Regions from separate parts of the Cedecea selenatireducens genome, predicted to be linked through region 1. Evidence: predicted binding sites of a transcription regulator. Region 1 holds the regulator's gene; each other region holds the start of a gene.

Region 1 (10,071 bases):
CTGAACGCCAACGCTCGTTCCATGATTAGCCCGGTTGTTTGCAGCAACATCGACGACTTCAGCGGTCTGGTTATCCAGGCGAAAGGTCAGGTGGTTGCCGGTCAAACGCCACTGTATGAGATTAAAGGCAAGTAATCGCTCCTGAGTAAGCATTTGTGCCTTAAGCGGCTGGCGTAAATCGTCAGCCGCTTTTTTATTGCCTGCCGTTAACCGGGCATGAACAACCCTAATTTATGCAACTAAAGGTTGTTTCCCGGGGCCGCTTATTAGATCATGCACCGTTAACTAAGGTACACGCTTTGAGGAACCCGCGATGAGTGAGGCTGAAGCCCGCCCAACTAACTTTATTCGTCAGATTATTGATGAAGACCTGGCGAACGGTAAGCACACGAGTATTTGCACCCGTTTTCCGCCTGAGCCAAATGGCTATCTGCATATTGGTCACGCCAAGTCTATTTGCCTGAACTTTGGCATTGCCCAGGACTACCAGGGGCAGTGCAACCTGCGTTTCGATGACACAAACCCGGTAAAAGAAGACATCGAATACGTAGAGTCCATCAAGCATGACGTTGAATGGCTGGGCTTCCATTGGTCCGGTAACGTTCGTTATTCGTCTGACTATTTTGACCAGCTGTTTAACTATGCCGTTGAGCTTATTAATAAAGGTCTGGCCTATGTTGATGAGCTGAGCCCGGAACAAATTCGTGAATACCGTGGTTCCCTGACCGCGCCTGGCAAAAACAGCCCATTCCGCGATCGTAGCGTTGAGGAAAACCTCGCGCTGTTCGAGAAAATGCGCAACGGTGAGTTCGCCGAAGGTACCGCCTGCCTGCGTGCTAAAATCGATATGGCTTCGCCATTCATCGTGATGCGCGATCCGGTGCTGTACCGCATTAAGTTTGCCGACCACCACCAGACCGGCAGCAAGTGGTGCATCTACCCGATGTACGACTTCACCCACTGCATTTCTGATGCGCTGGAAGGGATCACCCACTCGCTGTGTACCCTGGAATTCCAGGATAACCGTCGTCTGTATGACTGGGTGCTGGATAACATCACTATTCCTGCTCACCCGCGCCAGTACGAGTTTTCTCGCCTTAACCTCGAATACGCCATCATGTCCAAGCGTAAGCTTAACCTGCTGGTGACCGAGAAGATTGTTGAAGGCTGGGATGACCCGCGCATGCCGACTATTTCGGGCCTACGCCGCCGTGGTTACACCGCAGCTTCTATTCGCGAATTCTGTAAGCGCATTGGTGTGACCAAGCAAGACAACACCGTGGAAATGGCTTCTCTGGAATCCTGCATCCGTGACGATCTCAACGAGAACGCACCGCGTGCGATGGCCGTGCTGGATCCGGTGAAAGTTATCATCACTAACTATCCTCAGGGTGAAGAAGAGACGGTGACCATGCCTAATCATCCGAACAAACCTGAGATGGGCAGCCGTGAAGTGCCGTTCAGCGGTGAGGTTTATATCGACCGGGCTGACTTCCGTGAAGAAGCGAACAAGCAGTACAAGCGCCTGGTGCTGGGTAAAGAAGTTCGCCTGCGTAATGCGTATGTGATCAAAGCCGAGCGTGTTGAAAAAGATGCGGAAGGCAATATCACCGAGCTTTACTGCACCTACGACCCGGAAACCCTGAGCAAGGACCCGGCAGACGGTCGCAAAGTTAAAGGCGTGATTCACTGGGTGAGCGCCGCACATGCGTTGCCGGTTGAAATCCGCCTGTATGACCGCCTGTTCAGCGTTGCAAACCCAGGCGCTGCGGAGGACTTCCTGTCGACCATTAACGCTGACTCACTGGTTATTCGTCAGGGCTTCGTTGAGCCAAGCCTGCAGAACGCAGAAAAAGGTAAGGCTTATCAGTTCGAGCGTGAAGGTTACTTCTGCCTCGACAGCCGTTACACGACGGCCGAAAAATTGGTATTTAACCGCACCGTTGGCCTGCGCGATACCTGGGCTAAAATCGGCGAATAATTGCCGTTAATCGTCTGATAAAAACGCCGCTCAATGCGGCGTTTTTTCTTTCTGGTTACCTGGTATTAACGAGCAGTACACATTCGCGATGCGAATTAATTCTCATTTACACTCTTCAGATCATTCCCTCGCACTCAGTCATCTCTTCTCCGTAATATCCTGATGCTTATAATGAAAGCGCTCTCAAAAGAATTTTATGTGGTTAATTAATCGGATTGCGGGCTAAGCATCTGCTGAGCGATTTTGTTACAAATGCACATAGATTATGTGCTCTCTGTCATACTCCAGGAAATCTCTGATACAAAGTCATTGATAATTCGCGTCGCGAAAAATAGTCTATGAGCAGCAGTAATGCGGGTGTGTCAGGTAGAAACCGCTTTTAGCCTTTGGGCAATTTTACTTTTTTCGTCAATGGCGCTTTTCACGTCAGACGATGATTTTTACGTCAAAGAGGAATTTAACTATGCGTACGTTTAGTGGCAAACGTAGTGCGCTTGCTCTTGCTATTGCAAGCGTTACCGCTCTTTCAGGTTTTGTAGTGGCTCCGCAGGTTAGCGCTGCGGGCTTTGTTGATGACTCAACGCTGACCGGTGGCGTCTATTACTGGCAGCGCGAACGTGACCGTAAAGATGTGACCGACGGTAAGTACAAAACTAACCTGTCACACTCAACCTGGAACGCTAACCTGGACTTCCAGTCCGGCTACGCAGCCGACATGTTTGGCCTGGATATCGCCGCTTTCACCGCCATTGAGATGGCCGAAGACAGCGCCAGCGGCCACCCAAACGAAATCGCATTCTCCTCTAAAAACAAAGGCTACAGCGAAGACTACTCCGGCGATAAAGGCGGCATCAGCCTTTATAAAGCGGCCGCTAAATTTAAGTACGGCCCGGTCTGGGCTCGTGCGGGTTATATCCAGCCAACCGGCCAAACGCTGTTAGCGCCACACTGGAGCTTCATGCCTGGTACCTATCAGGGGGCTGAAGCTGGGGCGGCATTCGACTATGGCGATGCAGGTGCGCTGAGCTTCTCCTACATGTGGACCAACGAGTACAAGGCTCCATGGCATCTGGAAACGGACAAGTTCTACCAGAACGACAAAAAGACCAAAGTTGATTATCTGCACTCCATCGGCGCGAAATATGACTTCAAAAATGACCTGATTCTGGAAGGGGCATTTGGTCAGGCTGAAGGTTTTGTTGACCAGTACTTCGCGAAAGCGAGCTACAAATTTGACGTTGCAGGCAGCCCGCTGAGCACCAGCTACCAGTTCTACGGCACCCGTGATAAAGCCTCTAACAACACCATCAACGATATTTATGACGGTACCGCGTGGCTGCAGGCGCTGACCTTAGGCTACAAAATTGGCCAGGTTGACCTGCGTCTGGAAGGGACCATGGTGAAGGCAGAAGGCCAGCAGGGTTACTTCCTGCAGCGTATGACGCCAACCTATGCCTCTTCAAACGGCCGTCTCGATGTGTGGTGGGATAACCGTTCTGACTTCAACGCCAACGGCGAAAAAGCCGTGTTCTTCGGCGCAATGTATGACCTGAGCAACTGGAATCTGCCGGGTTGGGCTGTTGGGGGCTCCTATGTTTATGCATGGGATGCAAAACCAGCCACATGGGCGCTTGATGCTTCCGGTAACCGTCAGGATATCGCATCCAACAAGATCAAAGAGTCTTCATACAGCCTCGACGCAATGTACACCGTGCAGGAAGGCCGTGCGAAAGGTACGCTGTTCAAACTGCACTTCACTCAGTACGACAACCACTCCGATATCCCAAGCTGGGGCGGTGGTTACGGCAACATGTTCCAGGATGAGCGTGACGTGAAATTTATCGTTATTGCTCCGTTCACCATCTTCTAATGCTAAATCGGGCGCGCAAGCGCCCGTTTTTTATAAGGAACTGAACATGAAAAAAATCCTGCTGGTTACCGCCGTGGCTTTCACGCTCTCCGCCTGCGTTCAGCCCCCGGCTCCGCCGGAAGATTCACATCTGAAGCAGGCTTACAGCGCTTGTATCAATACCGCAGAAGGCAACCCGGATAAAATCGAAGCCTGCCAGAGCGTGCTGAACGTACTGCGCCAGGAAAAACAGCACAAAGCGTTTGTTGAAAAAGAGACCGTGAGCGTGCTGGATTATCAGAAATGCATTCAGGCAAGAAAGAGCGGGAATGATGAAGCCGCGAAGGTTCGCTGCGATAAAATCTGGCAAGAAATTCGCGCGAATAACAGCTGATTACGTTTTTTCAGTCAATAAAAAAACCGGCAAGGGAAACCTGCCGGTTTTTGCTTTTAAACGCCACCTGTTCGGCAGCGTTCGTTAATGCGGATTACTTATTTAGGATCGTGCGCGGTGTCGTCTTCGCGGCAGTCGCCTTCGGCACAGTGTCCGTACAGATAGAGACTGTGGTTAGTCAGGCGGATACCGTGGCGTGTGGCAATTTCACGCTGGCGCGATTCAATAGAATCATCGCTGAACTCGATTACTTTGCCGCAATCGAGGCAGATAAGGTGATCGTGGTGATGCTGCTGGGTCAGCTCGAAAACGGACTTGCCGCCTTCAAAATTATGGCGGGTCACGATCCCGGCATCGTCAAATTGGTTCAGCACGCGGTAGACCGTCGCCAGGCCTATTTCTTCGCCCATGTCGATCAGACGTTTATATAAGTCTTCCGCGCTGACGTGATGATTTACCGGCTCTTGCAGCACTTCGAGGATTTTCAATCGCGGAAGCGTGACTTTCAAGCCGGCCTTCTTTAATGCGGTATTGTTGTCAGTCATGCGGAAAGTGTCCTGTTGCTTAACGATTCGCTCAAACTGCAGTGAGCGTAAAGAGTAATGCGTCTCATTATAGAACTGCTGCTTCTAAATGGGAACCGCAAGTATGGTGCAAAATGAGGCTGAAAAATCGTGGCGGCGTCGCCATTTACAGTAATTATCAGCCAAGCTGTCAGGAAGACATTGTACAGGGATGTACGAGAAAGTTACAAACTTGTAGCAATTATTTTCATTGCTACAAGCTATCAAGATGGCGCAAACGCTGCATTTGCGCCAGACAAATCAGGCGTTAATAATATCGGCCAGATTCAGTTCTTCAGAAATCTGTTTGACCCACTTCTCAACGCGCTCGGCGGTCAGTTCCGGCTGGCGGTCTTCGTCGATGGCCAGACCGACAAAGTTGTCGTCGTCTGCCAGGCCTTTTGACGCTTCAAAGTGGTAGCCCGCGGTCGGCCAGTGGCCTACGATAGCGGCGCCGCGCGGTTCGATGATATCGCGAATGGTACCCAGCGCATCACAGAAGTATTCCGCGTAGTCTTCCTGGTCACCACAGCCGAACAGCGCAACCAGCTTACCGTTGAAATCGACTTCTTCGAGAGTAGGGAAGAAATCATCCCAGTCGCACTGCGCTTCGCCGTAGTACCAGGTTGGGATGCCGAGCAACAGAATGTCGAAACCTTCGAGATCTTCTTTGCTGCTTTTAGCAATGTCATGCACCTCAGCAACGTCTTTACCGAGCTGTTTTTGAATCATTTTTGCGATATTTTCGGTGTTACCGGTGTCGCTGCCGAAAAAAATGCCTACGATTGCCATGAGTAAAATAACCTCTTGAAACTTAATAGTATGCTGGCCGTTCAATGCCCACGTATAGGGCAATCATAGCAGAACAGCTCCACCAGCGGAAACAGCTATCACGGCGGGGTGCACAGTCTGCAACATGGTTTTGCTCACCCTTTTGAGATTTCAGATGACGGGCAGGGCAACAGAAAGCGCTATCCCAGCTTTTTAAGCTGCTCGAGCAACATCTCTTCGATCAGTTCGCTACGACTGATGCTGCGGGCGTCGGCAAGCTGGTTGAGGGCGTCGACCGCATCATTGTTCAGTTTTAGCTCAACTCGCTTCAAACCACGCACTTTGTCGCGCTTAAGCTGATTGCGTTTATTAATACGCAGCTGCTCATCGCGCGAGAGCGGATTGGTTTTAGGCCGCCCGGGGCGACGCTCGTCCGCGAACAGATCTAATGTAGTACGGTCCGTTTGTTCTTTTGCCATGATTAGGATACTGACAGGAAATTCTGGCTGCAGGGGCAGGGTGCCGGTGCAATTAAGCGCGCCATCATACATCAGCGCGCCATTCCCGCCAACGCGTTAGCGACTTCTGCTGGCCGGTCGTTCTGTTTTTAATCAGTTTTTCGGTTCCGCGTCGATAAATCGGTGAATTGCGCGTAAAACTGCCTCCGGTTTTTCAGCGTGAACCCAGTGGCCCGCGCCAGCGATGACGTGCGCACGAGCCTGCGGGAACTGACTTAAAAGCGCCTCGCGGTGGCTTTCATCAACATACGGCGAGTTCCCGCCACGGATGAATAAGGCGGGATGCTGCCAGGCGGGAACGGGTTGCCAGCCAACGATACTTTCGTATTGCTGCCAAAGCACCGGCACGTTGAACTTCCACTCGCCGTCGGCAAAAGACTTCAGCAGAAACTGAATGACGCCTTCTTCTTCTACGTGTTCGCGCATGATCTGCGCCGCCTGCTGGCGAGTCTCAACGCCTGCTTCAGTGACCGCACGAATCGCCGCAAAAATCTCGTCGTGACGGCGAACCTGATAGTTAACCGGAGCGATATCAATCATCACCAGTTTATCGATGCGCTGGGGGGCAAGAGCCGCCAGCGCCATCACCACTTTGCCGCCCATAGAGTGACCGATAAACGTGGCTTTCTCGATACCATAATCATCAAGCGTGTCCAGAACGTCGCCGGCCATTGCGGCATAGCTCATATCGTCGCTGCGCGGAGACAGCCCGTGGTTACGCAGATCTATTTGCAGCAAAGTATGATCTTTACCCAGATCCCGCGCCAGCACGCCGAGATTATCCAGGCTGCCAAACAGGCCGTGGATCAGTACGATAGGGGAATTGCTATTCGATTGTTGCGCAGTTTGCAGGCGAGCATTTAATTTCATGGCAAAGTTCTTTATTTTGGTTCGTTTGGTTAGGGTATCATGTTGGCATTCCTGCGGGCGTGCGGCAAATATTCAGTTTACTCTGACTTTGAGTCGCCCCTCCTGTTCGCTGTTGGGATTTGACCCTATACTCCCAACGACTTGTATTCAGAAAAGATATCGTACTGGATTAAGATGAAAACAATCGAAGTTGATGACGAGCTTTACCGCTACATTGCCAGTCAGACTAAGCACATTGGCGAGAGCGCGTCAGACATTTTACGGCGCATGCTTAAATTTACCGCCGGGCAAACACCAGCAGCCACTCCTACGCCAGCCGCGCCTGAGCGCGCTGCGGCTCCCGTTGTTGAAGAGAAGCCTGCGAACACCGCCCGCAACCGCGTGCGCGCCGTTCGTGAGCTGCTGCTTTCGGATGAATATGCCGCTCAGAATAAGGCCGTAAACCGCTTTATGATGGTGCTGTCCACGCTGTATCAGCTGGACGCGAAGACCTTCGGCGAAGCGACAGAATCCCTGCATGGCCGCACTCGCGTCTATTTTGCCGGTGATGAGCAAACGCTGCTGGCAAACGGCAATCAAACCAAGCCTAAACATGTTCCGGGCACCCCATACTGGGTGATCACCAATACGAATACTGGTCGTAAATGCAGCATGGTTGAACACATCATGCAGTCAATGCAGTTCCCTGCGGAGCTGATTGAAAAGGTTTGCGGCACTATTTAAAAACCTGGCGTCAGTAAGGAAGAGCCAATGGCTAACCACGATCGTGCGGGCCAGCCTGCACAACAGAGCGATTTGATTAACGTAGCCCAGCTTACGGCGCAGTATTACGTGCTGAAGCCTGTGGTGGGTAATAGTGAACACGCGGTGAAATTCGGGACTTCCGGCCACCGCGGCAGTGCGGCGCGTCATAGCTTTAACGAACCTCATATTCTGGCGATTGCGCAAGCTATTGCTGAAGAGCGTGCGAAGAATGGGATCACCGGTCCGTGCTATGTGGGCAAAGATACCCACGCACTGTCCGAACCTGCGTTTATCTCCGTGCTGGAAGTGCTGGCTGCCAACGGCGTGGACGTTATTGTGCAGCAGGATAACGGCTACACCCCAACGCCGGCGGTTTCTAACGCCATTCTGGTGCATAACCAAAAGGGCGGCGCTCAGGCGGACGGGATTGTTATCACGCCATCCCACAACCCACCGGACGACGGCGGTATTAAGTACAACCCGCCAAACGGTGGCCCGGCTGATACCAACGTCACCAAAGTCGTTGAAGATCGCGCTAACGCGCTGCTGGCCGACGGCCTGAAAGGCGTGAAGCGTATCTCTCTGGATAAAGCCTGGGAAAGTGGCCACGTTCAGGAGCAGGATCTGGTTCAGCCGTTCATCGAAGGCCTGGTGGATATCGTCGACATGGCCGCGATTCAAAAAGCAGGCCTGAAGCTGGGCGTTGACCCACTCGGCGGCTCCGGGATCGAATACTGGCACCGTATCGCGAAGCACTACAACCTGGATTTGACCATCGTTAACGATCAGGTCGATCAGACTTTCCGCTTTATGCATCTCGATAAAGACGGCGCAATCCGCATGGACTGCTCCTCCGAATGTGCGATGGCGGGCCTGCTGGCGCTGCGCGACAAATTCGATCTGGCGTTTGCTAATGACCCGGATTATGACCGCCACGGTATAGTTACGCCTGCTGGCCTGATGAACCCTAACCATTATCTGGCCGTGGCTATTAACTACCTGTTCCAGCATCGTCCGCAGTGGGGCAAAGATGTAGCGGTAGGCAAAACCCTGGTTTCTTCCGCGATGATCGACCGCGTGGTGGAAGACCTGGGCCGCAAGCTGGTGGAAGTCCCGGTTGGCTTTAAGTGGTTCGTCGACGGCCTGTTCGACGGCAGCTTCGGCTTCGGTGGTGAAGAAAGCGCCGGGGCATCGTTCCTGCGTTTTAACGGCACGCCATGGTCGACCGACAAAGACGGCATCATCATGTGCCTGTTGGCGGCAGAAATCACCGCCGTAACGGGCAAAAACCCGCAGCAGCATTACGACGAGCTGGCGGCACGCTTTGGCGCACCAAGCTACAACCGTATTCAGGCTCCGGCGACCTCCGCACAGAAAGCCGCGCTGTCTAAGCTGTCGCCAGAAATGGTCAGTGCAGACACGCTGGCAGGTGACCCGATCACCGCCCGCCTTACGGCAGCACCGGGCAACGGCGCTTCCATCGGTGGTCTGAAGGTGATGACCGGGAACGGCTGGTTCGCCGCTCGTCCTTCCGGCACCGAAGACGCCTACAAAATTTACTGTGAAAGCTTCCTGGGCGCAGAGCACCGCGAGCAGATTGAGAAAGAAGCGGTAGAGATTGTCAGCGAAGTGCTGAAGAACGCGAAGTAAAAGTACTGTGAAGAAAGGGAGCGAATTACCGCTCCCTTTTTTATCAGATGTGCCTGTCGGTTAATTCAAAACGCGGTGACACCAGGCCATACAACGTCCAGCCTAAGAACGTCACCATCGCACCATAGAGCATTGCCTCCTCCCCGGAAGAGTACAGCGCGTAGAAGCTGTAAATCGCGCCAATAAGGGCAATTATGTTCGCCATCCTCGCTTTACCTGCCTCTACCTTCGCTAGTTTCTGAATAATCACCAGCGCCGCCATCGACAGAATATAAGGGATGATGTTGGTGACCACCGCCAGGTTAACCAGCACGTTGAACTGTTTGTTCAGCGAAGGGCTGATGGTCATCAGCGACAGCAAACTCTGGAACATAACAATGATCAGCATGCCTTTGACCGGGGCGTCAGCCTTTGACAAGCGGGAGAAGATTTTCGGAAAGTAGCCTTCATCGGCGGATGATTTAAACACCTGCGCGATGGTGAACTGCCAGCCGAGCAGCGAGCCGCAGCACGACATCACCATCAGACCCATGATCACCTTGCCGACCGTCGGATTAAACATCTGGGCAAAAGCCACGCCAAACGGTGCCGTAGAGTTAGCGATATCGACGTTGGGTACAATCCCGGCTATTACGTTGGTTGAAATAATATAAATCACCGCCGCGCCCAGCGTGCCGCCCATCACGGCAATTGGCACGTTGCGCTCCGGGTTTTCCACTACATCGGTATTG
Region 2 (10,071 bases), on a different contig from region 1:
AGCCTGGACGGTTGGATTGCAGGCCTGTGCCGCTTTAACGATAACGTGGCCAATTACCGAATGCTCTTTGCCCTGCAAAAAGCCTCCGAAACTAAGCTACAAACCCTTGAGCAGCAGGCTATAGCGCGTAACGATCGTTTCACTGCTTTTGTCAGCCGCATTGAAAGGAATATCGGCCTGCCCGATCTTTATCAGCGCCTTGAGGCGCTGGAAGCTAATTTGAGCGTAAGCCAGCAAAAGGTCAGCCAGCTGCAGCTTAAAATGCAGGAGTATGCCAGCGGAGAAGGTGAGAATTTTCAGCGAATTATGCGACGCCTGTCGGAACAAATGTCTCGGCTGCCGCAGCAAAAGCTCAGCGAACTGGTGACGCAAACCGCTTCGCCCGAAGACGATATTATGCTCGAAAGAATACGCACGCTTATCCCTCAGGAGACGAGTACCGGTGGCCGTATTGCAGCGGCTCAAACCGACCTTGAGGCGGCACGCAACGATCTTAATCGGGCCGAATCCCTGGAGAGTTCTTTCCATCAGCATGGCTTCAATAATGCCGACCTTGAGTTTAAATGGGGCCTGCTTGATAGCGAAGATAAACAGATCAAGCGCTATATGCACGGCGAGCAAAGCCTGGGCGATATTATGAATAAAATCTCCGCCGCCTCCCGCAAGCGTCCTAAACCGGCAACAACAGGCGGCTATAGCAGCAGTCGTCGAGCTACCTCCAGCACGACATGGTCATCCGGCTCGTCTTCCAGCAGGCGCTCAGGCGGAGGCTTTAGCTCTTCTTCTTCAACCGGTGGCGGCAGTTACCGGACAACGGACAGTTTCTGATGGATAAGGTAAAACTCAGCGATCAGCTTGGGGCGATGGCTATCATCGACGCGCTGCACGCCCGGCAAATTGCCGTTGAAGAGCATTTAGACTTACCGCTTTTACGGCAGAAAATCAGCCAGCGCATACGTGATTACTACCAGAAGTCGGGTACGTCCGTTAACGACGAGCTTATTGAAGAAGGCGTGAAAAACTGGTTCACGCACCGTTTGAGCTACCAGTCACCGCCGTTAACCCTCGGCCAGCGGTTGGGCTCAAGCCTTTATTTGACCAGTTCCAAATGGCTAAAAGGACTGGGCGTTCTGGTGCTGTGTAGCGCACTGTTTATGGGTTACCGGATTTATGATGCCCGTAGCCAGCTGGAAGCGTTGAACAACAGCATTTCGCTACAGATAAAAAGAAACCACGACCTGACGGGCATTGCCCGGTATCTAAAAGGGACGCTGGATGTTGCCAATAAGGCGACACTTGTCTGGGCCATGAAGCCTTTAGCTGAGGTCGAAGATAAGGTAAACGGTATGCTGGAACAGTTTATCCACCAGCAGCCACAAAATCTGGCAATGGAGAATGCCCGTGCGCAGCGCGAGGAGCAGTTCCAGTCGCTGACGGCGCTGAATGACAAACAAAGAGATCTCCTGCAAAACGCCAATAATCTTATCGTCGACGTTACCCGCCTGCTGCGTGCTGACGGCTCGCTGCAGGAGATTACCGCCGATCCACAGTTCTCGACATTCCTCAGCCAGTCTTCTGACGTTGCGGCCAAATTCGACGCAGCAAAACAGGCTATATTGCAAAATAGCACGACGGTAGAGGCTACCGTGGCAGAGGTCAGCACCGCCGTAGAACAGCAAAAAACGCGTGCCGAGCGGATAAAGATTTTTGCAGAAAAGAAAAATAAGCTTCTCGGGCTTCCTCTTTCCAGTCAAGACAGAAAAACGCTTAGCGATTTTATCGGCGGGCTGGAGCGTAGCTTAGCCGAACGCGGCTATACCGAGATAATCCCGCCTCCGGAATGGATTGAAGCAATTAATCGTATGAATGAAATGTACGAGTATGTCGTTGAACCTCTAACTTTCATCGTCGTAGATCGTATCGGGGAAAAATCCGGCGTGGAGCGAACTTACGATGAATCAGGAGGCCGCAGCTGGTACCTGATTACCGAGGCGATAAACAGTCGGGGCGTGCCGCAGTCCGTCTGGGTAAAAGACAGTGAAACCGGACGGGAACGCAAGACGACCACCTTCGGCATTCGAATCTCGCAGGCCGAATTCGAGAAGCTGAAAAAAGACAAGCAGGAGGACGGCCACATCGATAACTACATCGTGGGCAATAAACCAGCCAATCAGCTTACGGTGCGCTACAAACGCCCGGTAATGGACGGTCGAATTCTGAGCTGGTAATGCCATCCCATCACGCCTCGCTATGCGGGGCTTTTTTACGCCGGTAAATTGTCTGGTTTTTGCATTTTTATCGTCAATGACACCCGAAATTCGGAAAATTCAACTAAGGTTTTCAGGGAGTTGATCGCAACGTAGCGTGTTGCGTCCCGTCGAAGGAGAAGGAATGATGATAAAACCCGTTTTGCACCGGCCTCATGCGCTATGTCTTGCGGCCCAGATGGCCGTTGCCGGTGCCGTATTTGGCCTCACGCCGCTTGCTTCATTTGCAGCCCAGGAAACCGAACGCCCTCCCCAGCCTCAAACGCCCGACGAGCTTTTTGGGCCTTTGTTTATTGATGTCCAGACAGCGAAGCTATTCCCCGACCAGAAAACTTTTGCTGATGCGGTGCCTAAAGGCGATCCGCTGATGATCCTTGCCGATTACCGCATGCAGCGCAGGCTATCCGGGTTTGATTTGCGCCACTTTGTTGACGTGAACTTTATCCTGCCGAAGAACGAGGATAACTATAAGCCGCAGGAAGGAGAAAGCCTGCGGGAGCACATTAACGGGCTGTGGCCGGTGCTGACCCGCTCCGCCGACAGCACCAACAAATGGAACCCGCTGCTCCCGCTGCCAAAACCTTACGTTGTGCCAGGCGGCCGCTTCCAGGAGCTCTACTATTGGGATAGCTATTTCACCCTGCTGGGCCTGGCCGAGAGCGGCCGCTGGGACGATGTGCAGAACATGGTGGACAACTTCGCGCACGAAATCGATACCAGGGGTTATGTACCCAACGGCAACCGCAGCTATTATCTGGGCCGTTCGCAGCCGCCTTTCTTCGCCATGATGGTTGAACTGCTCGCGCAGAATAAAGGCGACAGCGTGTATACAACCTATTTGCCGCAGCTGAAGCAAGAATATAGCTGGTGGATGGAGGGCAGCGACGGCCTGAAGCCAGGCGATGCTCATGAGCGCGTTGTTAAGCTTAAAAATGGCGCCCTGCTCAACCGCTACTGGGATGATAAAGACACGCCGCGCACCGAGGCTTATCTCGACGACGTTACCACGGCGAAGAGTACGCCAGCACGTGCGGCAACCGATATCTATCGCGACCTGCGAGCCGCCGCGGCATCCGGCTGGGACTTTAGCTCACGCTGGATGGACAATCCGACGCAGCTCGGTACGGTCAGAACCACAAGCATCGTGCCCGTTGACCTTAATGCGCTACTTTATCAACTCGAGAAAACGCTCTCTCACGCCAGCGAACTGGCAAAAGATAGTGCGGTAGCAGAGCGCTATAAACAGGCCGCCGATGACCGTCAAAAAGCCATTGAGCAAAACCTGTGGAACGCCAAAGAAGGCTGGTATGCGGACTACGACCTTAAGAGCAATACGGTTCGCAATCAGCTAACCGCCGCCGCGCTGTTCCCTCTTTATGTGCATGTCGCCTCGCAGGACAGAGCGGATAAAATGGCGAAGGCTACGCGCCAGCATCTGCTCAACGCGGGCGGGCTGGCCGCCACCAGCGTCAAAACCAGCCAGCAATGGGATGCGCCAAACGGCTGGGCGCCGCTGCAATGGGTGGCAACCGAAGGCCTGCAAAACTACGGGCACAAAGATTTGGCGCTGGAGGTGAGCTTCCGGTTCCTGAGCAACGTGCAGAACGTCTACAACAAAGAGCAGAAGCTGGTTGAGAAATACGATGTCACCACCAGCGGAACAGGCGGCGGCGGTGGCGAATACCCACTGCAGGACGGCTTCGGCTGGACTAACGGCGTCGCGCTGAAAATGCTCGACCTGCTCTGCGATAAAGAAAAGCCCTGCGACAATGCCCCGGACAAGCTGCCTTCGGCAACCCCCGGCCCGGTAACCAATCCGGTTAAACCGGCGGCAGAGAAAACAGCCACACCGCCCGCGGCAGACAAGCCAAAGCAGTAAAATAACGGCGGCTACGGCTGCCGTTACCTCAACTTAATCATTTCATTTAAAACAATAAGCCCATGAAATCATCAGTAATTTCATGGGCTTTCACGCATAAAAAAGCGCAGTATCGCTTGTATCAGCTAATAATAACGATAATAATTCGCATTCGAAATCGCATGTAGAAACCGCGTTTTCCCGTCGCAGGCCGACGGAGGAATTCCATCAGGATGATGACCTCAATACTTCCGGACAAAAAAATGATAAAGGCTTTTACCGTAAAGCGCTCCGCTTTACTCTGCGCGCTTGCTCTCATCGCCCCTTTTTCTTCATCGGCTGAAGACACGCTGGTTGTCACCGCCAAACCTGCCGATACCGCAACCTCTCCAACGATGGGTTACACCGCCACCACAACCCGCGGTGCAACCAAAACCGACGAGCCGCTGATAACCACCGGGCAAAGCATTTCCGTGGTGACTCGCCAGCAAATGGAAGACCAGGGCGCGCAGACCATTAACAGCGCGCTGAACTACACGCCCGGCGTCTTTACCGGTTTTGCCGGCGGCGCAACTCGCTACGACACCGTTGCGCTACGCGGTTTCCACGGTGGTGACGTAAATAACATTTTCCTTGATGGTCTGCGCCTGATGAGCGACGCGGGCAGCTTTAACGTCGTGCAGGTCGATCCGTGGTTCCTGGAACGCCTTGATGTCATTAAAGGCCCCTCTTCCGCACTTTACGGCCAGACCGTACCGGGCGGCCTGGTGATGGAAACCTCGAAACGCCCGCAGTTTGTTGAAGAAGGCCACGTGCGGGCGATGTACGGCAATCACAATACCAACGGCACGGCGTTTGATTACACCAACGCGATTAACGACCAGTGGGCCTTCCGCATCACCGGCCTGACCAAAAATAGCGATACGCAGTATGAAAACACGCGCGACGAGCGCTACGCCATTTCGCCTTCTCTGCTGTGGCAACCTGACGACGCTACGTCTCTGGTGCTGAGAGCTTACCTGGAAAAAGATCCGTCCGGCGGCTTCCACGGTTCCGTTCCGGGCGACGGCAGCCTCTATACCACAACGGGACGCAAGCTGGATACCGGGTTCTCTGATGTGCAACCGGGCGATGACGCCTTCAAGCGCCACCAGCAGATCTACAGCTACGAGTTTGCTCACGCCTTCGACGATGTCTGGTCGTTCCGCTCGAACGCCAGCTATACCCACTCTAACGTGGCGCTACGCCAGGCCTATCAGATTGGCTGGGCGGACACCGCTCACAATGAACTTTCGCGCTATTACAGCAGCGAAAACTCCTCGCTGGACGCCTGGGCCATCGACAATCAGCTGGAAGCCGACTTCGCGACCGGCGAACTGCAGCATAAAGTGGTGCTTGGCGGTGAATATCACCGGTTCACCAACGACCTGACGGACGGGACTGGCTACACCACCAAACTGAACCCGTGGACCGGCGTGTCCGGCGGCATTGGCGGTTACTATTATTACGATCCACGTGACCCAAGCTACGCGACGATCAATCAGGGACTGCTGGTCAAAGCCGGCCGCCGCCAGTACGAGCAAACCGGGGCGTACCTGCAGGATGAAATGAAGTGGGACCGCTGGCATATGACGCTGTCTGGCCGCTACGATCATCTGGTCACCAAAAGTCACCTGGTGGCGACGGCGATCGATAGCGACGTGACGGACAACCGCAACGACAACCACTTTAGCGGCCGCGCTTCCCTGCTGTACGCTTTTGATAACGGTATTTCTCCGTATGTGAGCTACAGCCAGGCCGTTACGCCGCAGGTGCTTTCCGATGCCGAAGGCAAGCTGCTGAAACCTACGACCGCCGAACAGTACGAAGCCGGGGTTAAATACCAGCCGGCTGGCACCAGCGATCTGTACAGCGCCGCCGTTTACGATCTGACCCAGAAAGACGTGGGCAACCGTAACGTTCAGGGCGGATATTTTGAACCCGCGGGCAAAGTACATTCGCAGGGGCTGGAGCTGGAAGCACGTACTCAGCTAACGCCACGCCTGTCGACAATCGCCAGCTATACGCTCAACCGCGTACGCTACAAAGACGCCATTGATGGCAACGACGGCAACACGCCATACGTCACGCCAAATCAGATGGCTAGCCTGTGGAGCACGTTCAAAGCCGATTACGGTATCAGCCTGGGCGCGGGGATTCGCTACATCGGCAAACAGTGGGCCGACAACGAAAATACCCTGCGGGTCCCTTCTGCAACGCTGCTGGATGCCATGGTTCGGGCAGATATGGGGGCATGGACACCGTCGCTGAAAGGCGCGTTTGTACAGCTTAATGCGACCAACCTGACGGGCCGTGACTATGTGGCGGGCTGCTACGGGACGGGCTATTGCTATTGGGGTGCGGAACGTTCGGTTATTGCGACCGTGGGTTATGATTTCTAATCTCGTCATAAAAAGCTAAACGTAAAAACGGCCCCGAAGGGCCGTTTTTTTGTAATGAATGACTTTCTACCGTCGTACCATCCTGAAAATAGCCAGCACAATAATGGCGCCAATCACCGCCACAAAGAAACTCGGCCAGTTAAAACCGGTTACCGGTCCGCCAAGGTGCAATGCCGTCGCTACCCAGCCGCCGACTACCGCGCCCACGATCCCCAGAATACAGGTGAGGATAATGCCGCCGCCGTCTTTGCCAGGCATAATAAACTTAGCAATCACTCCCGCGATGAGACCAAAAATAATCCAGGCCAGGATACCCATTTTAGAACGTCCTCTTCTACATTGTGAGCTTTAGCAGGCTCGCCTGGCGCTCTCTGCGCCCCTGCCAGCGGCCTACTGTCAAAAAGAGTATAGTTCGGTTGCAGAAAAATGTGATGAATCTCACCTGGTTATGTTCATTTTCAGGCAAAAAAATTCAAAAATTTGTATTAAGTTTTGCCCGATTTTGCCGATAAGCTTCGATACCACAACCTGAAAACACAACAAGGACTTGAGCCTTGAGTCACTATAACGAGCAGTTCCTGAAGCAGTCTCCTCTGGCAGTATTAGGTGTGCTACGCGACTTACACAAACAGCAGGTTCCCGTCAGGCTGGAATGGTCTAACGGGCAGTTCATCAGCAAGATTCTCGAGGTCTCAGCGGACCGCCTGGTGCTGGACTTTGGTAGCCAGTCGCAGGAAAACCTTTCCGTGCAAAAGGCCACCCACATTGAGTTCATCGCTGAAACGCAGGGGGCAAAAGTTGAATTTAGTTTGCCCGGCCTGAAGGCGACGGATTATCAAAATCTGCCGGCGTTCACTACGCCGCTGCCGCCGTCGCTGTGGTTCGTGCAGCGCCGGGAATACTTCCGCATTACCGCCCCAATGCAGCCGCAGTATTACTGTCGCACCGAACTGGCCGATGGCTCTGAGTTTGCCTTCCGGCTTTGCGACCTGTCGCTCGGCGGCATGGGCGCGTTGGTTGACGGCTCATTGCCCCCAGGCCTCGCACCCGGCCTGCGTTTTGGCCGCGTAGAGATGGATCTCGTGGAATGGGGTAAGTTTTACTTCGATATGCAGCTGGTGATGGTTTCGGAGCGCAAGGTGGTGGACAGCAAAAATGAAACCATTTCAACGCCGCGCTTAAGCTTCCGTTTTTTAAACGTCAACCCGGCGGTAGAACGTGAACTGCAAAAGATTATTTTCTCGCTGGAGCGGTCGGCCCGGGAAAAGGCCAACCGCGTGAAGTAATTAAATAGCGTTCATGGCCCGCGTCACCTTGTACAGGTAGCGCGGTGCCTGCGGCGCAGGATGATTGGTGGCGATATGCTGATAGAACTCGTCCGGGCTCAGGCGATTTATCTTGTCTATCGCATCCTGCCTGTCGGAATCAAAGGTTCTTAATAGCGCCCCCGCCCCGTTCACGTAAGAGACAATCAGCGCGTACTGCATCACCTGCGGGTCGTTGATCCCACGCAAAATTCCGTGTTCAAGAATACTCAGGTAGGCCGTGCCGATATCAATGTTGCGCGCAGGATCCCGCAGTTCACTGTTCGATGGCTGCCCGCTGAAGCCCTGATTGCGGTATACTTCTCTTCCCGCCGTAGAGGCCTTGATTTGCATCAGCCCGATGGCGTTCGAAGCGCTGACCAGCTGCGGATTGCCGCCGGACTCCACCGCGATAATCGCGGTTATCAATCTAGGGCTTACGCCCCATTGCTGCCCGGACTGCTCGGTGATGGGCATCCAGTTCAACGCCCGCTGGGTGGGAATAGTCGGATCCCACGGGGCCTGCTGCTGCGGTGAATGGCTGGAACAGCCGGCCAGAAACAGCACCAGAACGATAAACCATCTTAATTTCACGCATCTATCCTTATTGATGTGCTCGCCATAACGGCGATGACAAGCGCTCTCGATAGCGGCATGATAACCAATTCATATTCAGCAAGGAAATGCCATGTCTCTGATTCATTTAATCGCCCCATCCGGTTACTGCATTAATCAGCAGGCCGCGGCCAGGGGCATCCGCCGGCTGGAAGAGAACGGGCATCAGGTGGTTAATCAGCAGGCGGTCACAAGGCGTTTTCAGCGTTTTGCGGGAACGGATAGCGAACGACTGGCGGAGATTAATCAACTGGCAACGCTGCCGCCGGAAACCGATATCGTGCTCGCGGTGCGCGGCGGCTATGGCGCCAGCCGCCTACTGGAAAACATCGACTTCTCACGCCTGGGCGCAGCGCTGCGAGCCAGGCCGCAAATCATCTGCGGCCACAGCGACTTTACCGCTATCCAGCTAGGCCTGCTGGCGCAGTGCGGTACAATCACCTTCAGCGGCCCCATGCTCGCCGGGAATTTCGGCGCCGAGGAGATGGACGAGTTTACCTGGCGTCACTTCTGGCAGGCGCTCAGCGAACCTGAATTTACCGTCAGTTGGGCAAGCGATGCCCCTGCCGTGCAGGCAAGCGGGACGGTGTGGGGCGGTAATCTGGCGATGCTGATTTCGCTGACAGGTACGCCGTGGCTGCCAACGATTGAGGGCGGCATTTTGGTTGTCGAAGACATCAACGAACACCCTTTCCGCGTCGAGCGCATGCTGCTGCAGCTTCACCATGCGGGCATTCTCTCTCGCCAAAAAGCGATTGTTTTAGGCAGTTTTAACGGCGCGACGGCAACCGACTATGACGCAGGGTATAATTTTGAAGAGATGCGCCAGACCCTGCAGAAGCGTTTACAGGTTCCTGTTTTACACGGCCTGCCGTTTGGTCACGAACCCCAAACCGTCACCCTGCCTCTCGGGGCGTTTGGCGAGCTTATTCATGACGGCGAAACGGCGCGTCTGACGTTAAGCGGCCACCCGGTTCTCGGCAAAAGAAACCCACTTTAAGCGCCTTTTTTGGGCGTTTAATCCACAGATTACATGTTAAAATTCCGCGACATAGATTAAGGAGATGAATGATTTTGGACGCAGGGGCGATAGTCAGTCTGTTTATTTTGGGTTCCGTTCTGGTAACTTGCAGTATCTTATTAAGTTCATTCTCCTCTCGTCTGGGCATTCCCATTCTGGTTATCTTTTTGGCTATCGGCATGCTGGCCGGTATCGACGGACTGGGCGGTATCCCGTTTGATAATTATCCCTTCGCCTATCTGATCAGTAACCTGGCGCTGGCGGTTATCCTGCTTGACGGCGGCATGCGAACGCAGGCGAGTTCATTTCGCGTTGCGCTCGGCCCCGCGCTTTCACTGGCAACCGTTGGCGTATTAATTACCTCCGGCTTGACCGGTGTTGCAGCCGCCTGGCTGTTCAACCTGAACCTTATTGACGGCCTGCTTATCGGGGCCATCGTCGGTTCGACCGATGCTGCGGCGGTCTTTTCGCTGCTCGGCGGTAAAGGCCTCAACGAGCGCGTGGGCGCAACGCTTGAGATTGAGTCGGGCAGTAATGACCCGATGGCGGTGTTTCTCACCATTAC
Region 3 (10,071 bases), on a different contig from region 1:
TTTAACCTCGCGATCCCAACTTCGCTCGCGGGCGTTGATCCCCAGATTCTGGATCCGCGTAACACCTACGCCTCTCCGGAGCAGTGGCAGGAAAAAGCTGAACAGCTGGCGAAGCTGTTTATGGAAAACTTCGAGAAGTACACCGACACCCCAGCAGGTGCGGCACTGGTAGCAGCCGGTCCTAAGCTGTAATCCAGAAAACTAAGGCGAAAAAAAACGAACCTCTCGGGGTTCGTTTTTTATTGGGCTGACGACAACTCAGCTTTCTCTGTGGGCCACAACCCGGGCTATCGGCAACGGTAACCAGGCTCGGATACGCAGCCCGCCGCGCTCGCTTTTCCCGAGATCGAGCATCCCGTTATGATTGTCGATGATTCGCTGCACGATAGCTAAGCCCAGCCCGGTGCCGCTGGTACTGCGGGCGCTGTCGCCACGCACAAACGGCTGGAACAGATGCTGGAGCTGATCGGGCTCAATGCCCGGGCCATCGTCCTCCACCTGGAACCAGGCGCGGTTTAGTTCACTGCCGCTGCTGACTTTGATCCAGCCATTACCGTAGCGCGCCGCGTTCACCACCATATTCGCCACCGCACGCTTGATAGAAAGCGGGTGAATATTGAGGCGGATCTCGCCGTCCTGCAGGTCAGTGTCGATTTCACGCTCGTAGCCGCTTTCGGCAGCAATCACTTCGCCGAGCACGCTGTTAAGATCTGCCATTTCCAGCGGCATCTCCTGCCCGGTGCGCAGATAGTCGATAAACTGCTCGATAATCGCATTACACTCTTCGATATCTTTGTTGATCGACTCGGCCAGATAGCCGTCTTCCTGCCCCATCATTTCGGTTGCCAGACGAATACGCGTCAGCGGCGTACGCAGGTCATGACTGACGCCCGCCATCAGCAGCGTGCGGTCGTCGGCCAGCTGTTTTACGCCCGCGGCCATGTGGTTAAACGCCCGCGTCACCGACCTCACTTCCGAAGCACCATATTCGCGCAGCGGAGGGGGAATAATTCCTTTACCGACCTGTAGCGCGGCGTGCTCCAGGTCGACCAGCGGTCGGTTTTGTATTCGAATAAAGAGCCACGCGCCGCCTATCGCCAGCAGCATTATTGCCAGCGTGTAGCGGAACAGCGGGGAGAAATCGCCCTGATGAATTTCGGTCAGCGGCACGCGCACCCAGATGTTCGGCGACAGCCAGGTCTTCAGCCACACTACCGGCGAGCTTTTATTCACCTCAACGCGCACTTCGGTCGGACCGCCGAGCTGCTGCGCCATTTGCTGGCTCAGAAACTCGTAGTGCTGTGCCCAGCGCAGACCCGCGTCTTCCGCCGCCTCGTTGGAGTAAAGCGAAATACCCAGCTCGCGGTAAATTTCGCGACGAAACGCCGGCGGCACCACAAGTTGGGTGCCGTCTTCGAGCTGCAGTTTGTCGGTCATCAGCATTCTGACTTCGTACGCCAGCACCTTATTAAACTGCTGCAGGCTCGGCAAAATCGCGAAGTTCAGAACGACAAGATAGGTCGTCACCAGGCTGACGAACAGCAAGGTGACGATCAGCAACAGCGTACGGGCAAACGAGCTTCTTGGTGAGAAGCGAACTCGCCTCATGCCTTAGAACCGTCCGGGACAAAGACGTAGCCCAGGCCCCAAACGGTCTGGATATAACGCGGATGCGCCGGGTCCTCTTCCACCATGCGGCGCAGGCGGGAGATCTGTACGTCGATGGAACGCTCCATCGCGGAGTATTCACGGCCACGGGCCAGGTTCATCAGCTTATCGCGGGAAAGCGGCTCGCGCGGGTGGCTTACCAACGCTTTCAGTACCGCAAACTCGCCGCTGGTTAACGGCATTGGCTCGTCTTCGCGGAACATTTCGCGGGTGCCGAGGTTCAGCTTGAACTTGCCGAACGCGATAACCGCTTCTTCCTGAGAAGGCGCACCCGGCAGTTCGTTGGCCTGGCGACGCAGTACGGCACGAATACGGGCCAGCAGCTCACGCGGGTTAAACGGCTTAGGAATATAGTCATCCGCGCCGATTTCCAGACCGACAATACGGTCAACTTCTTCACCCTTCGCGGTCACCATGATGATCGGCATTGGGTTGCTCTGGCTGCGCAGACGACGGCAAATAGAGAGACCATCCTCGCCCGGCAGCATAAGGTCCAGCACCATCAGGTGGAAGGATTCACGGGTCAGGAGACGATCCATTTGTTCGGCGTTGGCGACGCTGCGAACCTGGAAGCCCTGCTCGGTGAGATAACGCTCTAACAGCGCGCGCAGGCGCATGTCGTCATCGACCACCAGAATTTTATAGTTCTCTTGCATCGTTTGTACTCCCAAAGGCTCGAACAGTTGAGTGTGTATTCTTAAAAAACTGCGCTAATACAACCAGTCAATTCTGGTATACATTCTAGTCGAAATTGTTACAAAGCATATTAAACAGTCGGTTATCAACGTTTTAAATCAAAATTTGGTGACTTGCTTCCCAAAATGCACCGGTTGCATTCTTCATTGAGCATCGGTTTAAATCACACTCTGGTTTTACAGGCTGCAGGGCAAAAAGATGAAAACGCCGTTAATCACCCGTGAAGGCTACGAAAAGCTCAAAAAAGAGCTGGATTACCTGTGGCGTGAAGAACGCCCTGAGGTGACCAAAAAAGTGACCTGGGCCGCCAGCCTTGGCGATCGTAGCGAAAACGCCGACTACCAGTACAACAAAAAACGCCTGCGTGAAATTGACCGCCGGGTTCGCTACATCACTAAATCGCTGGAACGGCTGAAAATTGTCGATTACTCGCCGCAGCAGGAAGGCAAAGTCTTCTTTGGCGCGTGGGTCGAAATAGAAAACGACGACGGCGACCTGCTGCGTTTTCGCATCGTCGGCTACGACGAGATCTTTGGCCGCAAGGACTACATTTCTATCGACTCGCCGATGGCGCGAGCGCTGCTAAAAAAAGAGGTGGGCGATTTAGCCGTGGTGCAAACTCCAGCGGGAGAAGCACAGTGGTACGTCAATGAAATTGAGTATCCTAAACCTGAATAATTCGCACAGAACTGTCTGAAACCCAATATCCGGGGGTCGGTGGCTGGCATTTTCGTGCCCCGATCCGTATAACTGTTTGCTGAATTTTCCGTACTACACAGATGAAAAGCCATGATGAATGATTCGCTTTGCCGCATTATTGCGGGTGAGCTTCAGGCCAGAAACGAACAGGTAGAAGCTGCCGTTCGCCTGCTGGATGAAGGGAATACCGTGCCGTTTATCGCACGTTATCGTAAGGAAGTCACCGGCGGTCTGGATGACACGCAACTGCGTCAACTGGAGACTCGTCTTAGCTACCTGCGCGAGCTGGAAGAACGCCGCCAGACCATTCTCAAATCCATTGCAGACCAGGGCAAACTGAGCGACGAGCTTGCCGGTGCCATCAACGGCACGCTGAGCAAAACCGAGCTCGAAGACCTTTACCTGCCGTATAAACCCAAGCGCCGTACCCGCGGGCAAATCGCTATCGAAGCAGGCCTTGAGCCGCTGGCTGATTTGTTGTGGAACGAACCTTCACACGACCCGGAGCAGGAAGCTGCCCGCTTCGTGGACGCCGACAAAGGCGTGGCCGACATCAAAGCCGCGCTGGACGGCGCACGCTACATCCTGATGGAGCGTTTCGCTGAAGACGCCGCGCTGCTGGCCAAAGTCCGCGATTACCTGTGGAAAAATGCGCATCTGGTCTCGGCCGTTGTCAGCGGCAAAGAGGAAGAAGGCGCGAAATTTCGCGACTATTTTGCCCACCACGAAGCGATTGCCACCATTCCTTCCCACCGCGCGCTGGCGATGTTCCGCGGGCGCAATGAAGGCATATTACAGCTGTCGCTGAATGCCGACCCGCAGTTCGATGAGCCACCGCGCGAGAGCTATTGCGAACAGCTGATTATCAACCATCTCAATCTGCGCCTGAACAACGCCCCAGCCGATAGCTGGCGCAAGGCCGTGGTGAGCTGGACCTGGCGCATCAAGGTGCTGATGCATCTTGAAACCGAGCTGATGGGCACCGTGCGCGAACGCGCGGAAGACGAAGCGATTAACGTCTTCGCCCGTAACCTTCATGACCTGCTGATGGCGGCACCGGCTGGCCTGCGCGCCACGATGGGACTCGATCCAGGCCTGCGTACCGGCGTGAAGGTCGCGGTGGTTGACGCCACCGGCAAGCTGGTTGCCACCGATACCATTTATCCGCATACCGGCCAGGCGGCAAAAGCTGCCGTCGCCGTGGCTGCACTTTGCGAGAAGCACAACGTCGAGCTGGTCGCTATCGGTAACGGTACCGCATCCCGCGAAACCGAGCGCTTCTTCCTGGATGTGCAAAAACAGTTCCCGAAAGTCACCGCACAGAAAGTTATCGTCAGCGAGGCGGGCGCGTCCGTCTACTCTGCTTCCGAACTGGCAGCGCTGGAGTTCCCTGACCTGGACGTTTCTATCCGCGGGGCCGTCTCCATCGCCCGCCGCCTGCAGGATCCGCTGGCCGAGCTGGTGAAAATCGACCCGAAATCTATCGGCGTGGGCCAGTATCAGCACGACGTCAGCCAGACTCAGCTGGCCAGGAAGCTGGACGCCGTAGTCGAAGACTGCGTAAACGCCGTTGGCGTGGATCTGAACACGGCTTCCGTGCCGCTGCTAACCCGCGTTGCCGGCCTGACCCGCATGATGGCGCAGAATATCGTCACCTGGCGCGACGAAAACGGCCGCTTCCAGAACCGCCAGCAGCTGCTGAAAGTTAGCCGCCTGGGGCCAAAAGCCTTCGAGCAGTGCGCGGGCTTCCTGCGTATTAACCACGGCGATAACCCTCTGGATGCCTCTACCGTTCACCCGGAAGCCTATCCGGTAGTCGAACGCATCCTGGCCGCAACCCAGCAGGCGCTGCAGAATCTAATGGGCAACAGCAGCGAGCTGCGCGACCTCAAAGCCAGCCAGTTCACCGATGAGCGTTTCGGGGTTCCTACCGTGACGGACATTATTAAAGAGCTGGAAAAGCCGGGCCGCGACCCGCGCCCTGAGTTTAAAACCGCACAGTTTGCCGAAGGCGTGGAAACCATGAACGACCTGACGCCGGGCATGGTGCTGGAAGGCGCAGTGACCAACGTCACCAACTTCGGTGCGTTTGTGGATATTGGCGTGCATCAGGACGGGCTGGTTCACATCTCGTCGCTGTCCGACAAGTTCATCGACGATCCGCACAAAGTGGTGAAAGCGGGCGATATCGTGAAGGTCAAAGTGCTTGAGGTTGACCTGCAGCGCAAACGCATCGCCTTAACCATGCGCCTCGACGAACAGCCGGGCGAGAGCGGCAGCCGTCGCGGTAACGGCGGTAACGCCCCTCGCGAGCAAAAAGGCAGACCGGCAGCGCAGCAAAAACCACGCGGGCGTGACAACGCCAGCGGTGGAAATAGCGCCATGATGGATGCCCTGGCTGCGGCAATGGGCAAAAAGCGTTAATTGTCTTTCCTCTCCCTTCGGGGAGAGGATTTATTTTTCACCGCCCTGCCAGAAGCAGAAAAATAACTTAATTTTGATTTAAATCAATTTTCAATATTTATCCTACTAAGAAACCAGTAATTATCACTCCTGTAACATCGTTAATAGTAAAATAACACTCTCGCTTCTTCACGATTAAAGTATCACTATAATTTTCAGTCAATTAATCAAAACATCTCGCAACCCCATAAATAATCCACGCGCCCTAAATGCCCCTTAAATAAGAATTTCAGTAAAATTTTGAAAGAAAAATAAATATTGTCGACGTTAACCATTCTCATTATCATTGTGTTGAACGATATTTCTTCTCTTTCTTCCGATGCCGTAATCAGCTTTTATCGTGCGCATAGCTCGCGGATAAAGCCTTCATTCAGTCAGCGTCAATGCAGAGCCCAGCTCTAAGTAGGTCCTATGCAATTCATACCGAATAGCGCGTGGAAAATTACCGGTTTCGCCAATGAAATCAGCCCGGCTTATCGCCAGAAATTATTGTCGCTCGGCATGCTGCCGGGATCTTCATTTAACGTAGTTCGCGTGGCGCCTCTGGGCGATCCTATTCATATCGAAACTCGCCGCGTAAGCCTGGTGCTGCGCAAAAAAGATCTCGCGCTGGTGAATATCGAAGCTGTCGTTTAACGACGGGTGAGCGTACGCGCTTTTTGCAAACTCAACGAAGTCCACGAACAAAATGAAAAACTTAACCATAGGTTTAATCGGCAACCCCAACTCGGGCAAAACCACGCTTTTTAATCAGCTGACGGGTGCCCGCCAGCGCGTGGGAAACTGGGCTGGCGTCACCGTAGAACGCAAAGAAGGTCAGTTTTCCACGCTTGAGCACCAGGTAACGCTGGTTGATTTGCCCGGCACCTATTCGCTCACAACCATTTCGTCGCAGACTTCGCTCGATGAGCAAATTGCCTGTCATTACATCCTCAGCGGCGACGCCGACCTGCTCATTAACGTGGTGGATGCTTCAAACCTTGAGCGCAACCTCTACCTGACGCTGCAGCTGCTCGAACTGGGCATTCCGTGCGTGGTCGCGCTTAATATGCTGGATATCGCCGAGAAGCAGGCCATTCGCATCGACATCGACGCGCTCGCCGCCCGTCTTGGCTGCCCGGTCGTGCCGCTGGTGTCCACCCGCGGGCGCGGCATTGAAAGCCTGAAGCTCGCCATTGACCGCAAACAGCCCAACCAAAAAAGCGAACTGGTCCACTATCCGCAGGTTTTACTGCAAGAGGCGGAAAGCCTGGCCGCGGACATGCCGCAGGAAATGCCGGTTGAACAACGCCGCTGGCTGGCGCTGCAGATGCTGGAAGGTGATATCTACAGCCTCGCTTATGCGGGCAATGCCACAGACAAACTTGACGCTGCCCGCGCGCGCCTCGCAGAAACCGTTGACGATCCTGCCCTGCTGATTGCCGATGCGCGTTACCAGAGCATCGCTTCAGTCTGCGACGCGGTCAGCAACAGCATGACCGCCGAGCCGAACCACCTGACGGTGGCGATGGATAAAATCATTCTCAACCGCTACCTCGGCCTGCCGATCTTTATGCTGGTGATGTACCTGATGTTCCTGCTGGCGATTAACATCGGCGGGGCGCTGCAGCCTATTTTTGACGCCGGCTCGGTGGCGATATTTATTCACGGCATTCAATGGCTTGGCTATACGCTGCATTTCCCGGACTGGCTGACCATATTCCTGGCCCAGGGCATCGGCGGCGGGATCAACACCGTGCTGCCTCTGGTGCCACAAATCGGCATGATGTACCTGTTCTTGTCGTTCCTCGAAGACTCCGGCTACATGGCTCGGGCGGCTTTCGTGATGGACCGCCTGATGCAGTCGCTGGGGCTGCCGGGTAAATCGTTTGTGCCGCTGATCGTTGGCTTCGGCTGCAACGTACCTTCGGTGATGGGCGCCCGTACCCTTGACGCTCCGCGCGAAAGGCTGATGACCATCATGATGGCGCCGTTTATGTCCTGCGGCGCACGCCTGGCAATTTTCGCGGTATTTGCCGCCGCATTTTTTGGTCAGCAAGGCGCGCTGGTGGTGTTCTCGCTCTACATCCTCGGCATCGTAATGGCCATTCTTACCGGCCTGATGCTGAAGCACACAATTATGCGCGGCGAAGCTTCACCGTTCGTGATGGAGCTGCCGGTTTACCACGTCCCTCACCTCAAAAGCCTGCTGTTACAGACCTGGCAGCGCCTGAAAGGCTTCGTGCTTCGCGCCGGTAAAGTCATCGTGATTGTGAGTATTTTCATCGGCGCACTGAACAGCTTCTCCTTTAGCGGCAAGCCGGTGGATAACATAAATGACTCCGCCCTTGCCTCCGTCAGCCGGGTGTTGACCCCCCTGCTTAAGCCGATTGGCGTCCACGACGACAACTGGCAGGCCACCGTTGGGCTGTTTACCGGCGCGATGGCAAAAGAAGTGGTCGTCGGTACGCTGAATACCCTTTATACCGCCGAAGATATCCACAACGAGGAGTTTGATGCCGCCAGCTTTAACCTGCTTGATGAGCTGGGTGCCGCCGCCGATGAAACCTGGCAGGGGCTGAAAAACACCTTTAGTCTGAGCGTGCTGGCGAACCCGATTGAGGCCAGTAAAGGCGACGGCGAAATGTCCTCCGGGCCGATGGGCGTCATGAGCAGCAAGTTTGGTAGCGAAGCCGCCGCCTACAGCTATCTCATTTTCGTCCTGCTCTATATTCCGTGCATCTCGGTAATGGGCGCGATTGCCCGCGAATCAAGCCGGGGCTGGATGACATTCTCGGTACTTTGGGGGCTGAACATCGCCTACTCGCTCTCTACGCTGTATTACCAAAGCGTCACCTTCAGCGAACATCCAAGGTTCAGCCTGATCTGTATTTTAGCGGTCGTGTTGTTCAACGTCCTGCTGCTGGGAGGCCTGCGCCGGGCCCGCAGCCGCGTTGATGTCTCACTGCTGGCTACCAGAAAAACGCCGTCATCCTGCTGTCAAAGCAGCGCCGGCGACTGTCACTAAGGAGCGATTATGGCAAGCCTGATTGATATCCGTAACGCCCTGGCGCTTCAGGGCCGCCTGGAAGCGAAACAGATAAGCCAGCAGCTTGCTACGCCCCTGCCGCTGGTGGCCGCGATGCTCGATCGCCTGGAAGCCATGGGTAAAGCAATGCGCATCAGCGAAGACCCGAGCAGTTGCCTGACGGGGAGCTGTAAAAGCTGCCCTGAGGGGAAAAAGTGCGCCCGGGAACTTTGGGCTCTGAGGTAGGAGAGAAGGCGGGCCATCCCCGCCTTTTTTATCGCCCGTCTTTTATGTAAGACGCTGTTCCCACTCCAGCACCGCCTGGCAAAACTCCGCCGGATGCGAGATAAAGGGCGCGTGTGCGGCCTTGTCGAAAATAAGTGAACTGGAGTGCGGCCACAGGACATCAAGCAGGGGAACCACTTTGCGTGGAACCAGCCCGTCGAGCCGGCCATACAGCCGCAAATGAGGTACAACTGATTCTGCAAGACCCGCACGCAGGTCGGCGGTTCTCAGGATCTCAAGACCGCCGTTGAGCACATCCACATCCGGCATTGGCTGCTCCAGAACAATAGATTTAAGCAGGCGAGCATCCTGACGCGCCGTTTCCGTGCCCAGGGTTTGCAGCGCCAAAAAGCGCTCAACGGTGCGCTGAAAGTCTTCGCTTAGCTGCCGCTGGAACCCGGCCAGCACGTCCGGTTTAATGCCCGGCCATCCTTCTGCGGCGGTAAAACACGGCGAGGAGGCTACCGTCACCAGCGCCTTTACGCGATCGGGCCTGGCAAGCGCTATCTGGCTAGCCACCAGCCCGCCAAGACTCCAGCCTAACCAGATGGCCCGCTCAGGAGCCTGAGCCAGCACAATGTCAGCCATTTGCTCTAACGTCAGTGAAGCAAAACCTTTGCTCCGGCCGTATCCCGGCAGGTCGACCAGGTGCAGCCGAAAATGCGAGCCAAGTTCGGCTTCTATGTTGTGCCATACCCCGGCATTCAGCCCCCATCCGTGCAGCAGCACAAGATCGTTATTCCCTTCACCTTTTGTTTGCCACCACAGGTCGCTCATCGGTTACCGTTCTCATTTTCATCAGCAAGGAGAGCGCTATGCTAACAATCCCTGGCCGCTGTTGGCTATGCCAGTTACCGCTTGCCTGCCCAGGCTGGGGAGTTTGCTCATGCTGCACCGCTTCGCTCGTTCAGCCACAGGCCTGCTGCCCACAGTGCGGTTTGCCGGCCCTGAGCGGGAGTTTGCCCTGCGGTCGCTGCCTGCAGCGAATGCCCGAGTGGGACGCAATAACCTACGTGACCGACTATCTGCCGCCGCTAAGCACAGTGATTCATCACCTGAAATTTACCGGTACGCCCTCGCTCGCCCCGGCTTTGGCACGCCTGCTGCTGCTGCGCATTTTAGCATCCAGGCGAAAGGGACGTATTCAACTGCCCGATAGCGTGCTGAGCGTGCCTTTACATCACGCCAGAGCGTGGCGGCGGGGCTACAACCAAAGCGCACTTATTGCTACCCCACTGGCTCGCTGGCTGGGT

What was found. Region 1 encodes Fur, which represses iron uptake genes when iron is present. Its sites were predicted from a motif close to ATAATAATGAGAACNACTATCAA; they were not measured.
Region 2: the regulator Fur is predicted to act here: its motif matches at 4,275-4,297, upstream of ACE38U_RS00855 (TonB-dependent siderophore receptor).
Region 3: the regulator Fur is predicted to act here: its motif matches at 5,791-5,813, upstream of feoA (ferrous iron transporter A).

What each region holds. Positions count from the first base shown of each region.
Region 1 covers NZ_JBHIKW010000009.1:75,064-85,134, forward strand. Annotated here, with positions in the region: gene nagE (N-acetylglucosamine-specific PTS transporter subunit IIBC) at 1-135, shown strand, start outside; gene glnS (glutamine--tRNA ligase) at 314-1,981, shown strand; gene chiP (chitoporin ChiP) at 2,445-3,851, shown strand; gene chiQ (ChiQ/YbfN family lipoprotein) at 3,898-4,224, shown strand; gene fur (ferric iron uptake transcriptional regulator) at 4,323-4,769, opposite strand; gene fldA (flavodoxin FldA) at 5,049-5,579, opposite strand; gene ybfE (LexA regulated protein) at 5,759-6,037, opposite strand; gene ybfF (esterase) at 6,170-6,946, opposite strand; gene seqA (replication initiation negative regulator SeqA) at 7,121-7,669, shown strand; gene pgm (phosphoglucomutase (alpha-D-glucose-1,6-bisphosphate-dependent)) at 7,697-9,340, shown strand; gene potE (putrescine-ornithine antiporter) at 9,384-10,071, opposite strand, start outside.
Region 2 covers NZ_JBHIKW010000001.1:179,166-189,236, forward strand. Annotated here, with positions in the region: gene ACE38U_RS00840 (coiled-coil domain-containing protein) at 1-828, shown strand, start outside; gene ACE38U_RS00845 (DUF6384 family protein) at 828-2,228, shown strand; gene treA (alpha,alpha-trehalase TreA) at 2,395-4,146, shown strand; gene ACE38U_RS00855 (TonB-dependent siderophore receptor) at 4,389-6,566, shown strand; gene ACE38U_RS00860 (GlsB/YeaQ/YmgE family stress response membrane protein) at 6,633-6,884, opposite strand; gene ycgR (flagellar brake protein YcgR) at 7,121-7,852, shown strand; gene emtA (membrane-bound lytic murein transglycosylase EmtA) at 7,853-8,464, opposite strand; gene ldcA (muramoyltetrapeptide carboxypeptidase) at 8,559-9,485, shown strand; gene ACE38U_RS00880 (potassium/proton antiporter) at 9,560-10,071, shown strand, end outside.
Region 3 covers NZ_JBHIKW010000017.1:24,421-34,491, reverse strand. Annotated here, with positions in the region: gene pckA (phosphoenolpyruvate carboxykinase (ATP)) at 1-192, shown strand, start outside; gene envZ (two-component system sensor histidine kinase EnvZ) at 259-1,608, opposite strand; gene ompR (osmolarity response regulator transcription factor OmpR) at 1,605-2,324, opposite strand; gene greB (transcription elongation factor GreB) at 2,563-3,042, shown strand; gene ACE38U_RS20190 (Tex family protein) at 3,154-5,487, shown strand; gene feoA (ferrous iron transporter A) at 5,938-6,162, shown strand; gene feoB (Fe(2+) transporter permease subunit FeoB) at 6,215-8,533, shown strand; gene feoC ([Fe-S]-dependent transcriptional repressor FeoC) at 8,543-8,779, shown strand; gene bioH (pimeloyl-ACP methyl ester esterase BioH) at 8,822-9,595, opposite strand; gene gntX (DNA utilization protein GntX) at 9,634-10,071, shown strand, end outside.